Regions from separate parts of the Krasilnikovia sp. MM14-A1259 genome, predicted to be linked through region 2. Evidence: riboswitches for the same ligand, from Rfam matches in the RefSeq annotation. Region 2 holds a riboswitch; each other region holds the start of a gene.
What was found. A riboswitch is a leader RNA that binds a small molecule or an ion and turns the genes downstream of it on or off. The one in region 2 is predicted to bind S-adenosylmethionine.

Region 1 (3,914 bases), 2.8 Mb from region 2:
CGGAGGCAGGTCGGCCAACGTCTGCCGTTCCGAATCGTTGCGCCCCGTACCCGTCATGTGGCCCTCCGCCTCGCACCCGTATCCCTCGTGGATAAGGGCAGGCTAAGCTCACGAAACCGGGAGCGGAGGTGACCTTGTACCCGATTTGGCGGGCCTCGGCGCCGCCCTCAGCCGGCGGCGGCGAACAGCGGCGTGCTCAAGTAGCGTTCGCCGCCGTCGGGCAGCACGACCACGACCGTGCGTCCCTCGTGTACGGCCCGGCGCGCGACCGTCGTCGCGGCGTGCAGCGCGGCACCGCCGGACACCCCGGCGAGCAGCCCTTCGGTACGGGCGAGCCGTCGCGCGGCCGCCCGAGCGTGGCCGACGTCGACCAGCACGACCTCGTCGTACACGGTGGGGTCGAGCACCTCGGGTACGAACCCGGCGCCGATGCCCTGGATGCCGTGCGGGCCGGGGGCCCCGCCGGACAGCACCGGTGACTCGGCCGGCTCGACGGCCACCACGTGCAGGTCCGGGTTCTTCTCCTTCAGCACCTGGCCGACCCCGGTGATGGTGCCGCCGGTGCCGACGCCGGCGACGAGCACGTCGACGTCGCCGCCGGTGTCGTCCCAGATCTCCCGTGCGGTGGTGTGCCGGTGCGCGTCGGGATTGGCCGGGTTGTCGAACTGGCGGGGCAGGAACGCCCGCTGTTCGTCGGCGATCTGCCAGGCCCGGCGTACCGCCCCGGACATCCCCTCGGCGGCCGGGGTTAGCACGAGGCGCGCGCCGTACGCGGTGAGCAGGGCACGCCGTTCCGCGCTCATGCTCTCCGGCATGGTCAGCGTCAGCGCGTAGCCGCGGGCGGCGGCCACGACCGCCAGTCCGATACCGGTGTTGCCGCTGGTCGCCTCCACGATCGCGGTGCCGGGGATGAGTTCACCGCTGCGTTCGGCGGCGTCGATCATGGCCACCGCGATCCGGTCCTTCACGCTGCCGCCCGGATTGTGCGACTCGAGCTTGGCCAGCAGGCGGACCGGCAGGTCCGGGTCGAAGCGGGACAACTGCACCAGCGGGGTGCGGCCGATCAGTTCAGTGGCGTCGCGGAAGATCACGTCAGAGCTCCTGGGCGGGTGCCGGCGCGGCGCCGGGGACGGACATGGGTTCGGACCCGGGCCACGGCGGCCGGTGCGCGCAGCCGCGCACCGGCCGGGACGTCCGCCAGCACCAGGCAGTGCGCGCCGATCTCGGCGTCGTCGCCGATGTGCAGCGGCCCGAGCACGGTGGCGCCGACGCCGAGGACGACCCTGTCGCCGACGCTGGGGTGGCGCCGGGCACGGCCGGTGTCGCGCCACCAGCCGCGCCCGCCGAGCGTGACCCGGTGGTACATCGTCACGTCGTCGCCGACGCGGGCGGTCTCCCCGATGACGACCGCGGCGCCGTGGTCGATGAACAGCCGCCGCCCGATCGTGGCTCCGGGGTGGATCTCGACGCCGGTGACCAGCCGGGTGAACTGCGAGAGCGCCCGCGGCAGCAGCGGCAGGCCCCGGCGGTGCAGGCGGTGGGCCAGGCGGTGCGACCACAGTGCCCACAGCCCGGGATACAGCCACGCTTCGATCTTGAGAGCGCCCCGCAGGGCAGGGTCGCGCCGGCATGCGGCGCGCACGTCGTCCAGCACGTGTCCTCCACGCAGGTATCGCGACGTTCGGAGGGCCGACGGTACGGACGCATAACCCCGCCGGACAGGGTCCGTCGCCCCGGCGCGCTGCGCGCCGTGATCGGGTAACGTGCGCGGTGGTCCTGAGTACCAGCGACAAGCCCCGGCTGGCTGGTCGGCAACCCTCCATCCGCGGCGGGGTGCCTCCGGGGACGACCTGGCCCTGCCGCAGCGGCGGGGCAAGCGCGGATCGGCCTGCGCCGGTCCCTGGACACCACGCGGAGTCGACGTGTACCCAACTTCGGTCCACCCCCTGTTGCCGCAGCCCACCGACCTCGACCCACCGGCGCCGACACCCGCACACCCGCTGGCGGTGCTGGGCGGTGACGTGCGGGTCCGGGTCACCGACGGGCGCCTGCTTCCGTACGCGAATCTGGACGTCGCCGCCACCGCCCCGTGTGCCGCGGTGGCGGCCGAGGCGGTCGCCCGGCTGCTGCCGACGTACGCCAGCGTCCACCGCGGGGCCGGGGCCCTGTCCCGGCACTGCACCCGTGCGTACGAGCAGGCCCGCGCCACGGTGGCGCGGTACGTCGGCTGCCGCGCCGGTGACCAGGTGGTCTTCACCCGCAACAGCACGGATGCGTTGAACCTGCTCGCCCACGCCGTGCCGCGCGGTGCCGACGTGCTCACGTTCGTCGGCGAGCATCACGCCAACCTGCTGCCGTGGCGCCGGGCGATCCGTCTGCCGCTGCCCGGTACGCCGGACGACGCGGTCGCCGCGGTGGACCGGGCGCTGCGCCGGCACGGTCCGGCGCTGGTGGCGGTCACCGCGACCAGCAACGTCACCGGCGAGGTGTGGCCGGTCGCCGAGATCGCCCGGGTGGCACGCCGGTACGGCGCCCGCGTGGTCGTCGACGCCGCGCAGCTCGCGGCGCACGGCCCGGTGAGCCTGGCCGCGCTCGGCGCCGACTACGTCGTCCTGTCCGGCCACAAGCTGTACGCGCCGTTCGGTGCGGGAGTGCTGGCCGGGCGCGCCGACTGGCTCGACGACGCCGAGCCGTACCTGCGCGGCGGCGGTGCCACCCGGCACGTGGACGCCGACGCGACGGTTCAGTGGACCGGTGGCCCCGCGCGGCACGAGGCCGGCACGCCGAACCTGGTCGGGGCCGTGGCGCTGGCTGCGGTGTGTGCGGCACTGACGGAGACCTGCTGGGCGGGCCTTGCCCGGCACGAGCAGCGGCTGCTGGATCGGCTGGACGCGGGGCTGGCGGGTGTCGCGGGCGTGCAGCGGCTGGCCCTGTTCGGTCCGGGGCATCCACGGACGGGCATCGTGAGCTTCGTCGTCGCCGGGCTGGAGTCCGCCGAGGTGGCCCGGCGCCTGGCCGACGACCACGGCATCGGGGTTCGTGACGGCCTGTTCTGCGCGCATCCGCTGACCCGTCATCTGCTCGCGGCGGTTCCCGCCGCAGCGACGCCCGCCGCGCCGCCGACGACCGCGGTGCGGGTGAGCATCGGCGCCGGGACCACAGTGGAGCATGTCGACCGGCTCGTCGCCGCATTGGCACAGATCGCCGCGCGCCCTGGCGGCCGGTGCACACAGTCGTTCGGCGCCCGCTAGGGACCAACGGCCTCTGGTGTACGGGACCGCCCGGCGGGTATGCCCTGTAGGTGTCGATCGGGCATTCACATCGACGTGATCTGCCGTTCGAATCCGTCCCGGCCGGTCACGGTCGACGCCCCGCCGCCCGCGACGGGCGGCGGGGCCGGGATGCCACGCCGTACCACGGAGGGGACCGAGGTGCCCGTTGACGATGCCATCCCCGTGCAGCGGTTCGAAGTGGTCGCGGCCGACCCCCAGGAGGTTGTCGAGATAACCCTCAATGCCTGCGCCGGCGCCCGGGTCAGGATCTTCGGTGACGCCGGGACGTTCTTCTACCGGCAGCACACCACGGTGGCCGGTCCGATGGGGATGAGCGCGATCGCCAGCCAGATCGGCGTTCACCTGGACTGCCCGTTCCTCGACCACCTGGTCTTTCTCACCGCCGACCGCGGCCAGGCCGGCTTCCGCACCGGGACCGGCCAGGCAACGCTGGGTCCGGGTGACACTCTTGCCTATCCGGTGGCGGAACCGTTCACCGCGACCGCCGGCGACTTCGACGGCCGGGTGCTGACGCTGGAACTTCCGGTCGGGCCGGTCGCGACGCGGGCCGGGCTGGACCCCGAACGGTTCCGGTTCGCCTCGATGAACCCGGTCACCCCCGCACTCGGCCGCCATTTCCGC
Region 2 (3,914 bases):
TGTGGAACGCGGTCAGCCCGCGGCCCTGCCGCGCCTCCTCGGTGCCGCGCACCCGGGCACCGTCGACCTGCTCGGCCTCCACGGCCAGGTCGCCGACCGGGGCGTCCTCCAGCAGCCGACCGTCCAGGTACGCGAGATCGTCGAGCAGTTCGTCCGGGGGGATCCCGATCCACTGCACGATCCGGTATCCGTCGGCGTGCCGCCACGCCTGCGCCCGCATCGCGTCGAGTGCCTCCTCGTCGGCATGCGCGACGTCGAACCGGCTGCGGGTCTCGCGCAGCGCCACCGCCGCTCCCATCGCGTCCGCGAAGGCCGGCCCGTCCGGGCTGGGCCCCTCGGTCGTCGCGATGAGGCGCTTACGGCCCAGCGCGCGGGCCCGCGCGACGGTGTGGTCGTACAGCGCCCGGCCGACGCCGCGGCGCCGGTGCTGCGGGTGCACGATCAGGTCGAGGTGCACATTGTCCAAGTTGTCGTATCGGGGCAGATTGATCCCCAGAAATCCGACCGGGACATCGTCGTCCGACGCGAGGTAACGCTCCTGGAGAGCCCCCGGGAACGGGTGGTGGAACGCGGCGAAGAAGACCGCCCGTTCCGCGGGCGGAAGGTCCGGAACGTCCAGCTCCATGGCGGCTCGTACCACGGTGAAGGCCCGCTCGAGGGTGGCCTCGGTGATCGGCTCGATGCGCATCCCGCCAGGATGAGCGCACACACCGTCCGGCGCAGGCGAATTACGCCGAGGCACAGTCGGCAGAGAAGATCTGGCGGCAGAGGAGATTTGGTCGGGAGGACGCGCGCACAGCGCCTCCGGCGCTGGGTCGTTGGGCCCCTAGGAGATTGTCGCCAAGCTCGTAAGGTGGGACCTCGTACGGCGACGCGCCCTCCCGCGTAGAGCATCCTGCCGACCCCGGGATCGGTCCGCAAGCCCTCCCCCGAAGGAAAAACCAGTTGTCGGTCGGATACCCGACGGTGCCGTTCAGCCGAGCAGGCCCGCCTCACGTGCCGCACGCAGCGACGGCTTGATCCGGTGCGTGGGGCCCACCTGGGCGGCGATCGCGTCCAGCGTCTTGAGGCCCTCGCCGGTGTTGAACACGACCGTCTCAGCATCCGGATCGAGCCGGCCACCGGCCACCAGCTTCTGCAGCACCGCGACCGTGACCCCGCCCGCGGTCTCCGCGAAGACCCCGGTCGTACGGGCCAGCAGCCCGATCGCGGCCCGGATCTCGTCGTCGTCGGCGTAGTCCATCCACCCGCCCGTGCGGGTCACCGTCTCGATCGCGTACGCCCCCGCGGCCGGATCACCGATGTTGAGCGACTTGGCGATGCCGGTCGGCTTCACCGGCGTGATGGTGTCCGTACCGTTGTGCAGCGCCGTGGCGATCGGGTTGCATCCCGCGGACTGCGCGCCGAACACCTTCCACCCGCCGGCCGGCGCCTCCACCAGTCCGATCTCGACCAGCTCCGTGAACGCCTTGTCCACCTTGGTCAGCAGCTCGCCACTGGCCATCGGGATGACCACCTGGGCCGGGATGCGCCAGCCGAGCTGCTCCGCCACCTCGTACCCGAGGGTCTTGGAACCCTCCGCGTAGTACGGCCGGACGTTGACGTTGACGAACGCGGTGTCCTCGAACTCCTCCGTCTCGACCAGCTCGCTGCAGAGCCGGTTCACGTCGTCGTACGAGCCGTCGATCGCGACGAGCTGGCCGCCGTACACCGCGGTCGTGACGACCTTGCCCTGCTCCAGGTCGCCCGGGATGAACACGACCGACGGCGCCCCCGCGCGAGCGGCGTGCGCGGCCACGCTGTTGGCCAGGTTGCCGGTGGAGGCGCAGGCGAAGCGCGTGAACCCGAGCCCGCGGGCCGCGCTCAGCGCCACCGACACCACCCGGTCCTTGAACGAGTGGGTCGGGTTGGCCGAGTCGTCCTTCACCCACAGCGGCGCGCGCAGCCCGACCGCGGCGGCCAGCGCGGGCGCGCTGACCAGCGGCGTCAGCCCCGGGTCGAGCGTGACCCGCTGCGCCGGATCCTGCCCGGCGGGCAGCAGCGCGGCGTAGCGCCAGATGTTCTGCGGGCCCGCCTCGATCTGGGCACGGGTCACCCCGGCGAGCGCGGCCGGATCGTACGCAATCTCCAGGGGCCCGAAACACTCGTAACAGGCGTGCTGCGCGGCCAGCGGGAACTCGGCGCCGCAGCCGCGGCAGACGAGGGCGCGAGCGGGGCTCGTCGAGACAGGGGCGTCGACGATCGACGTCATGGGAGGCCGTCCTCTCATCTTTCCCCGGCGCGTCGCGCGGGGGACGGAATTAGCACCTGCCGCACGTCTGGCCTCGTCATCGAGTCGAGTGCGGTGGTTGCCGGGGCGTCATCGGGCCGTTCCCTCAGCCCCTCTGGATGAGGTATGCAGTTGTGCCGCCCAGCTTACGGGGCGTCAGGGTGCTCATCACCCTGTGATCCCGATCTGTGAGCGTCCTCTCGGGGATTAGAGCTTTTTGTCGCACGTCCGTCGTGCTCTTGACCGTCGCTCCCGCCGAGACCGGGACGGGCGCCAGGACGCCCGTCCCTGCCAGGTCCGTGCGACCACGACCACGACGCCGTCCCGTCCGGTCAGCTGGTGACGTCCTTGCGGGTGAAACGCCAGAACGCCAGGCCGATGAAGAGCGTGGCGTAGCAGAGGGCGGCGATTGCGCCCTTGGCCAGGTCTGCCGTCTGCATCGGGGTCGACAGCAGGCCCTGCCAGGCGTCGGCGTAGTGGGTGGGCAGCACGGTGCGCAAATTTCCCAAGGCCGTGATCTGGTCCAGGATGCTGGACAGGATCCACAGCAGCACGGCGCCGCCGACCGCGCCCAATGCTGCGTCCGTGAGCGTGGACAGCAGGAACGCCAGCCCGGCGACGATCAGCATCGTGGTGGCCAGGTACGCCAGGATCGCCAGCAGCCGCAGCACCCCGGCGCCCGGCGGGATCTGGGCGGCGATCGTGCTGCCCAGCGGATGCCAGCCGTAGCGCAGCGTCCCGACCAGCAACGCCGTGCCGAACAGGGTCAGCAGCGCCAGCAGCGAGTACGCCAGCGCGACGAACAGCTTGACGCCCAGCAGCCGGGCCCGGGGCACCGGCACGGCCAGCAGATACCGCAGCGTGCCCCAGCTCGCCTCGCTCGCCACGGTGTCGCCGCAGAACAGCGCCACGACCACGATCAGCAGGAAACCCGCCGACACCGCGATGCTGAACAGCGCGAAATTCAGCCCGCCCGAGGTGGCCAGGTCGACCAGGCTCGCGAACGCCCCGCCGCGGCGGCGCCCGTCGTCGTTGCCGTCCCCGCCGAACTCGAACGCCAGCAGGATGATCAGCGGCAGCACCACCATGAACCCCAGCGCGAGCTGGGTACGCCGCCGCGACGCCTGCCGCCGTACCTCCGCCAGGATCGGCAGGGTCGCCGACGGCCGGTACCCGGTCGCGGCGCTCAGCCCCGTATCCGGCTTGTCGATCACTGCGCTCATCGGTCCCCACTTCCCCGCGAGTTGTCCCCGACCAGCGCGAGGAACGCATCCTCCAGCCGGCGGCGGGGCACCACCCGGTCCACCCCGACCCCGGCCTGGACCAGTGACGCCACCACGTCGGCGCGTGGGGTGCCGTTCATGTCGACGATCAGGCCGGTGTCGCCGTCCGGGGTGACCGAGCGGACGTCCAGCCCCGCCAGGATCAGCGACGCGGCGGGCACGTCCGAGACTTCGAGCAGCACGGACGGCGAGTCCCCGACGATCTCCGAGACCGGCCCGGCCGCCACGATCCGGCCCTTGTTGACCACCACGGCGTGCGTGCACGTCTGCTCCACCTCGGCGAGCAGGTGGCTGGAGACCAGTACGGCCCGCCCGTCGGTCGCGTAGCGCTGCAACACGCGGCGCATCTCGGCGATCTGCGG
Region 3 (3,914 bases), 3.7 Mb from region 2:
GTCCGCCTTGGCCGCGAGCCCGACGAGCTCAAGCTGCGTACGGGCGACCGCCGCCGCCTCGTCCTCGGAGAGCCCCTGGATACGGCGCAGCGCGAGCGTGATGTTGCGTTGCACGCTCATGTGCGGGAACAGGTTGAACTGCTGGAACACCATGCCGATGCGCCGGCGCAGGTGGTCCGGGTCGTCGTGGAGCACGCTGCGCCCGTCGAGCAGCACGTCACCGCGGTCCGGTTCGATGAGCCGGTTGATCGTACGCAGCAGCGTCGACTTTCCCGAGCCGGACGGCCCGATGACACACGCGGTCTGTCCGCAGGCCACGTCGAGACGCACGCCCCGCAGGACCCGGTGCGGCCCGAACGCCAGATGGATGTCGCGCAGGCTCAGGCTGACGGAGCCCGTCGCGCCGCCGAGGTTGGTCACCGCGCACCGCCCACACCGGACAGCACCGAATCGTCGTCCTGGTCGGCGGGCACGGATGCCGGCCGGCCGTGCCGCAGCCGCCGGTCGATCCAGTTGACGGCGTGCGTCAGCGGCACGGTCAGCACGAGATAGAACAGGCCCGCCAGCAGCAGCGCGGACTCGTTGCCGGTGGTGGCCGCGTGGTCCTGCCCGATCCGGAACAGTTCCCGCTGGCTGGCCACCAGGCCGAGGAAGTAGACCAGGCTGGAGTCCTTGATCAGGGCGATCAGCTGGTTCACCCACGCCGGCAGCACGCGGCGGACCCCCTGCGGGACGATCACCAGCCGCATCGACTCGGCCCAGGAGAAGCCCAGCGCGCGGGCCCCTTCGAGCTGGGCGGCCTCCACGGACTGGATGCCGGACCGGAAGATCTCACCGATGTACGCCGCCGCGATCAACGACAGCGCCAGGATGCCCAGCGGGTACGGGTCAGGCCCCCAGATCCGCATGCCCAGCGGTGCCAGCCCGACGCCGATCAGCAGGATCGTCGCCGCGGCCGGCAGCCCCCGGAACACGTCGGTGTAGAGGCGTGCGGGCCAGCGCAGCCAGCGGGTCCGCGAGATCCCGGCGACCGCCAGCAGCAGACCCAGCACCGAGCCGAGCAGGGCGGCGCTGACCGCCAGGATCAGCGTGTTGCGCAGCCCGACGGTCACCATCTCGGGCAGCGCGGCCCGCATCGACGGCCAGTCGAAGAACGTCTCCCACAGCGTGTTCACCGATTCCATCGGCGGTCACCGCCCCCCCTCTGCTCCGGCACCGGTCAGGACGCCGCTGATGCGGACGCGCGCGGTGCCGTGCCGCTGCCGGGCGTGAAGCCGGCAGGGATCGGGCGGCCGGGGTAGTACTGCGCCTGCAACCGGTTCCACGCGCCGTCCGCGATGACCTGGTCCAGCCCGGTGTTCAACGCCGCGCGCAGCGCGTCGTTGCCCTTCGCCACCGCGTACGCGGTCGGTGCGGGGCTGAGCTGCTTGGCCGCCACCTTGATCTTGGATCCGCTGTCCGCGGCCGACTTCTCGCCGATCTCGGCGGGGGCGATCCAGGCGTCGGCGGTGCCGGCCTTGAGCTGGTTGACGGCGCCGTTGTAGTCGGGCACCCGTACCGGGTTCAGGCCCTTGCCCGTGGCGTAGTCGTCCTGGACTGTGCCCTGCACCACCACGACCCGCTTGCCGGAAAGCCCGTCGAAGCCGGTGATCGGGGAGTCCGAAGGCACGTCGAGTCCGAAGTAGCCGAAGTCGTAGCCGTTGCCGAAGTCCACCGTCTTCTTGCGCGCCTCGGTCACGGTGATCGAGGAACTGCCCACATCGAACTTGTGGTTGTTCACCTGCGACAGCAGCGCGGAGAAGTCGGTGCCGACGAATTCGACCTTCAGGCCGATCTTTCCGGCGACCGCGGCGAGCAGGTCGTTGTCGAAGCCGGTGAACTTCCCGTCCTTGAGATAGACGTTCGGCGGGGCGTCGGTGAGGGTGCCGGCCCGCAGCACACCGGGCTGCAACAGACCGTACGGGTTGGCGGCCGAGCCGGACGACGCGTCGTCGCCGCAGGCGGTGAGCAGGGTGGCGCCGAGGATCGCGACGGCGCCGAGGGCGGCGGCCCGGGTGAGGGCAGGCAGAAATCGCACAGGGGTCTCCTGAGATGAGGGGTGGTTCGGTGGCGCGCGCGTCCGACGGACGATGCGCGGCGAAACGGGTGCCGTTATCGCGTGGCGCCGGAGCGACACGCGGCGCTGCAGATTCGCATCATGTCGACGTGGCGGCGGCGGGTCAGCACCCGCACGCTCGCGGCACAACGGTGAGAAGACATGGCTCTCCTGGGTCGGTGATGACCTGGGGGCCAGGCCACGCTTGCACGGAACGTGCTCCGTGCCCGGTCCTCACCCGGGGCACCCCACCGCGGAGGAGGGTTGCCGGCCAGCAAGCCGGGGCTTCACGCTGGCGCTCATGACCTGGCACCGACGCTAGCAGCCGGGGGCGCGCAAGCGTCCAGCAGATATGACCACCCTCACGCGAAACGGACGATCGCGTCAGCCGATCTGCTCGGCCAGGGCGACGATGATGCCCGCGGGGCCACGGAGGTAACAGAGGCGGAAGATGCTTTCGTACTGCGCCACCTCGCCGAGCAGTTCGGCGCCGTGGGTGCGGAGACGGGCGACGGTGTCGTCGATGTCGTCGACGGCGAACATGACACGATGCAGACCCAGCGTGTTGGGCGGCGGCCCCGGCAACCCCGTACCGAGCACCGCGGGGGAGTGGTACTTCGCCAGTTCCAGCTTGCCGTGGCCATCCGGCGTACGCATCATCGCGATGTCGCTGCGGACGCCGTCGAGTCCGACGGTGCGGTCCGCAAAGCCGCCTTCGATCTGTGCCGTGCCTTCCAGCTCCATGCCGAGCTCGGTGAAGAACGCGACGGCGGCGTCGAGGTCGTCGACGACGATGCCGACATTGTCCATCCGCTGAATGGTCATGGCCCAAAGCATAGGCAGACGCGGTGCTGCTCGGTCCCGTGGCGGCGCCGTCATTCGATCGGGTTCATCAGGTGTCGTGTGCTGTCGAGGGACCAGGATGGACTGATAGCTTCAGGCATCCCATTCTGAGGCCCGGGAGGCTTGGATGAGCTTTGTTCAGATCATCGAGTACGAGACCGACCGGCCGGATGAGATGTTCGCTCTCGGGGATTCCCGGATGGCCGGGCTGGGGGACGCACCGGAGGGCTTCCGGCTCACGGTCACCCAGGATCGGGACAACCCGAAACGCTTCCTGACCATCGTGGAGTTCGCCTCGTACGAGGACGCCATGGCCAACAGCGCACTGCCCGAGACCAGTGAGTTCGCCGAGAAGATGGCGGCGCTGTGTTCGAGCGGGCCCCGTTTCCACAACCTCGAGGTCAAACGGTCCGTCCCGGCCTGACCGGCGTTCGGGCCGGTCACCGCCACCAGAGGTTCACCGCGTTGTTGCCCACATGCAGCAGGATCGGGGCCAGCAACGATCCGGTCCGGTGGCGCAGGTAGCCGAGCACCAGGCTGAGCACGAGGATCGACACCGGGTAGACCGACAGGGCGTTCGCCGGCAGCGTGCCCTGGAACGCCCAGCCGACGAGGTGGACCGCGACGAACAGCACCGAGGTCACCAGATTGGCCCGCCAGAACAGGACGCCGGTGCCGGTGATGGTCGGCAGCAGGTAACCGCGGTAGAGCCATTCCTCGCACACGGGCGTGAGCAGGACCGCGTACAGGAAGTCCGCCGCCGGTGGCACGGGGGCGAGGTGCTGTCCGCGCAACGGCGCGACCGCGATCGCCAGTCCCACCCAGACCGCGGCTGCGCCGGCACCCCACAGCAGGCCACGCCGAAGGTCGCGTCGGCGCAGGCCGATGAATGCCAGCTGCTCCCGCAGCGGCGCCCTCCAGAACGCGGCCGGATACACCATCCAGACCGCCACCTTGGCGGCCGCCCAGTACGCCG

Region 1: another riboswitch for S-adenosylmethionine. It lies ahead of ACMCNK_RS06160 (aminotransferase class V-fold PLP-dependent enzyme); the one in region 2 lies ahead of thrC (threonine synthase).
Region 3: another riboswitch for S-adenosylmethionine. It lies ahead of ACMCNK_RS02250 (ABC transporter substrate-binding protein); the one in region 2 lies ahead of thrC (threonine synthase).

What each region holds. Positions count from the first base shown of each region.
Region 1 covers NZ_BAAGAJ010000002.1:1,447,719-1,451,632, reverse strand. The annotation lists gene ACMCNK_RS06175 (FeoA family protein) at 1-57, opposite strand, end outside; gene cysK (cysteine synthase A) at 168-1,091, opposite strand; gene epsC (serine O-acetyltransferase EpsC) at 1,088-1,654, opposite strand; SAM riboswitch class IV at 1,773-1,885, shown strand; gene ACMCNK_RS06160 (aminotransferase class V-fold PLP-dependent enzyme) at 1,923-3,251, shown strand; gene ACMCNK_RS06155 (AraC family transcriptional regulator) at 3,432-3,914, shown strand, end outside.
Region 2 covers NZ_BAAGAJ010000002.1:4,201,148-4,205,061, forward strand. The annotation lists gene ACMCNK_RS18950 (N-acetyltransferase family protein) at 1-688, opposite strand, end outside; gene thrC (threonine synthase) at 974-2,251, opposite strand; SAM riboswitch class I at 2,263-2,395, opposite strand; gene ACMCNK_RS18960 (ABC transporter permease) at 2,602-3,492, opposite strand; gene ACMCNK_RS18965 (alpha/beta fold hydrolase) at 3,489-3,914, opposite strand, start outside.
Region 3 covers NZ_BAAGAJ010000002.1:532,490-536,403, forward strand. The annotation lists gene ACMCNK_RS02240 (amino acid ABC transporter ATP-binding protein) at 1-420, opposite strand, end outside; gene ACMCNK_RS02245 (amino acid ABC transporter permease) at 417-1,184, opposite strand; gene ACMCNK_RS02250 (ABC transporter substrate-binding protein) at 1,220-2,077, opposite strand; SAM riboswitch class IV at 2,292-2,402, opposite strand; gene ACMCNK_RS02255 (VOC family protein) at 2,480-2,920, opposite strand; gene ACMCNK_RS02260 (hypothetical protein) at 3,066-3,362, shown strand; gene ACMCNK_RS02265 (CPBP family intramembrane glutamic endopeptidase) at 3,379-3,914, opposite strand, start outside.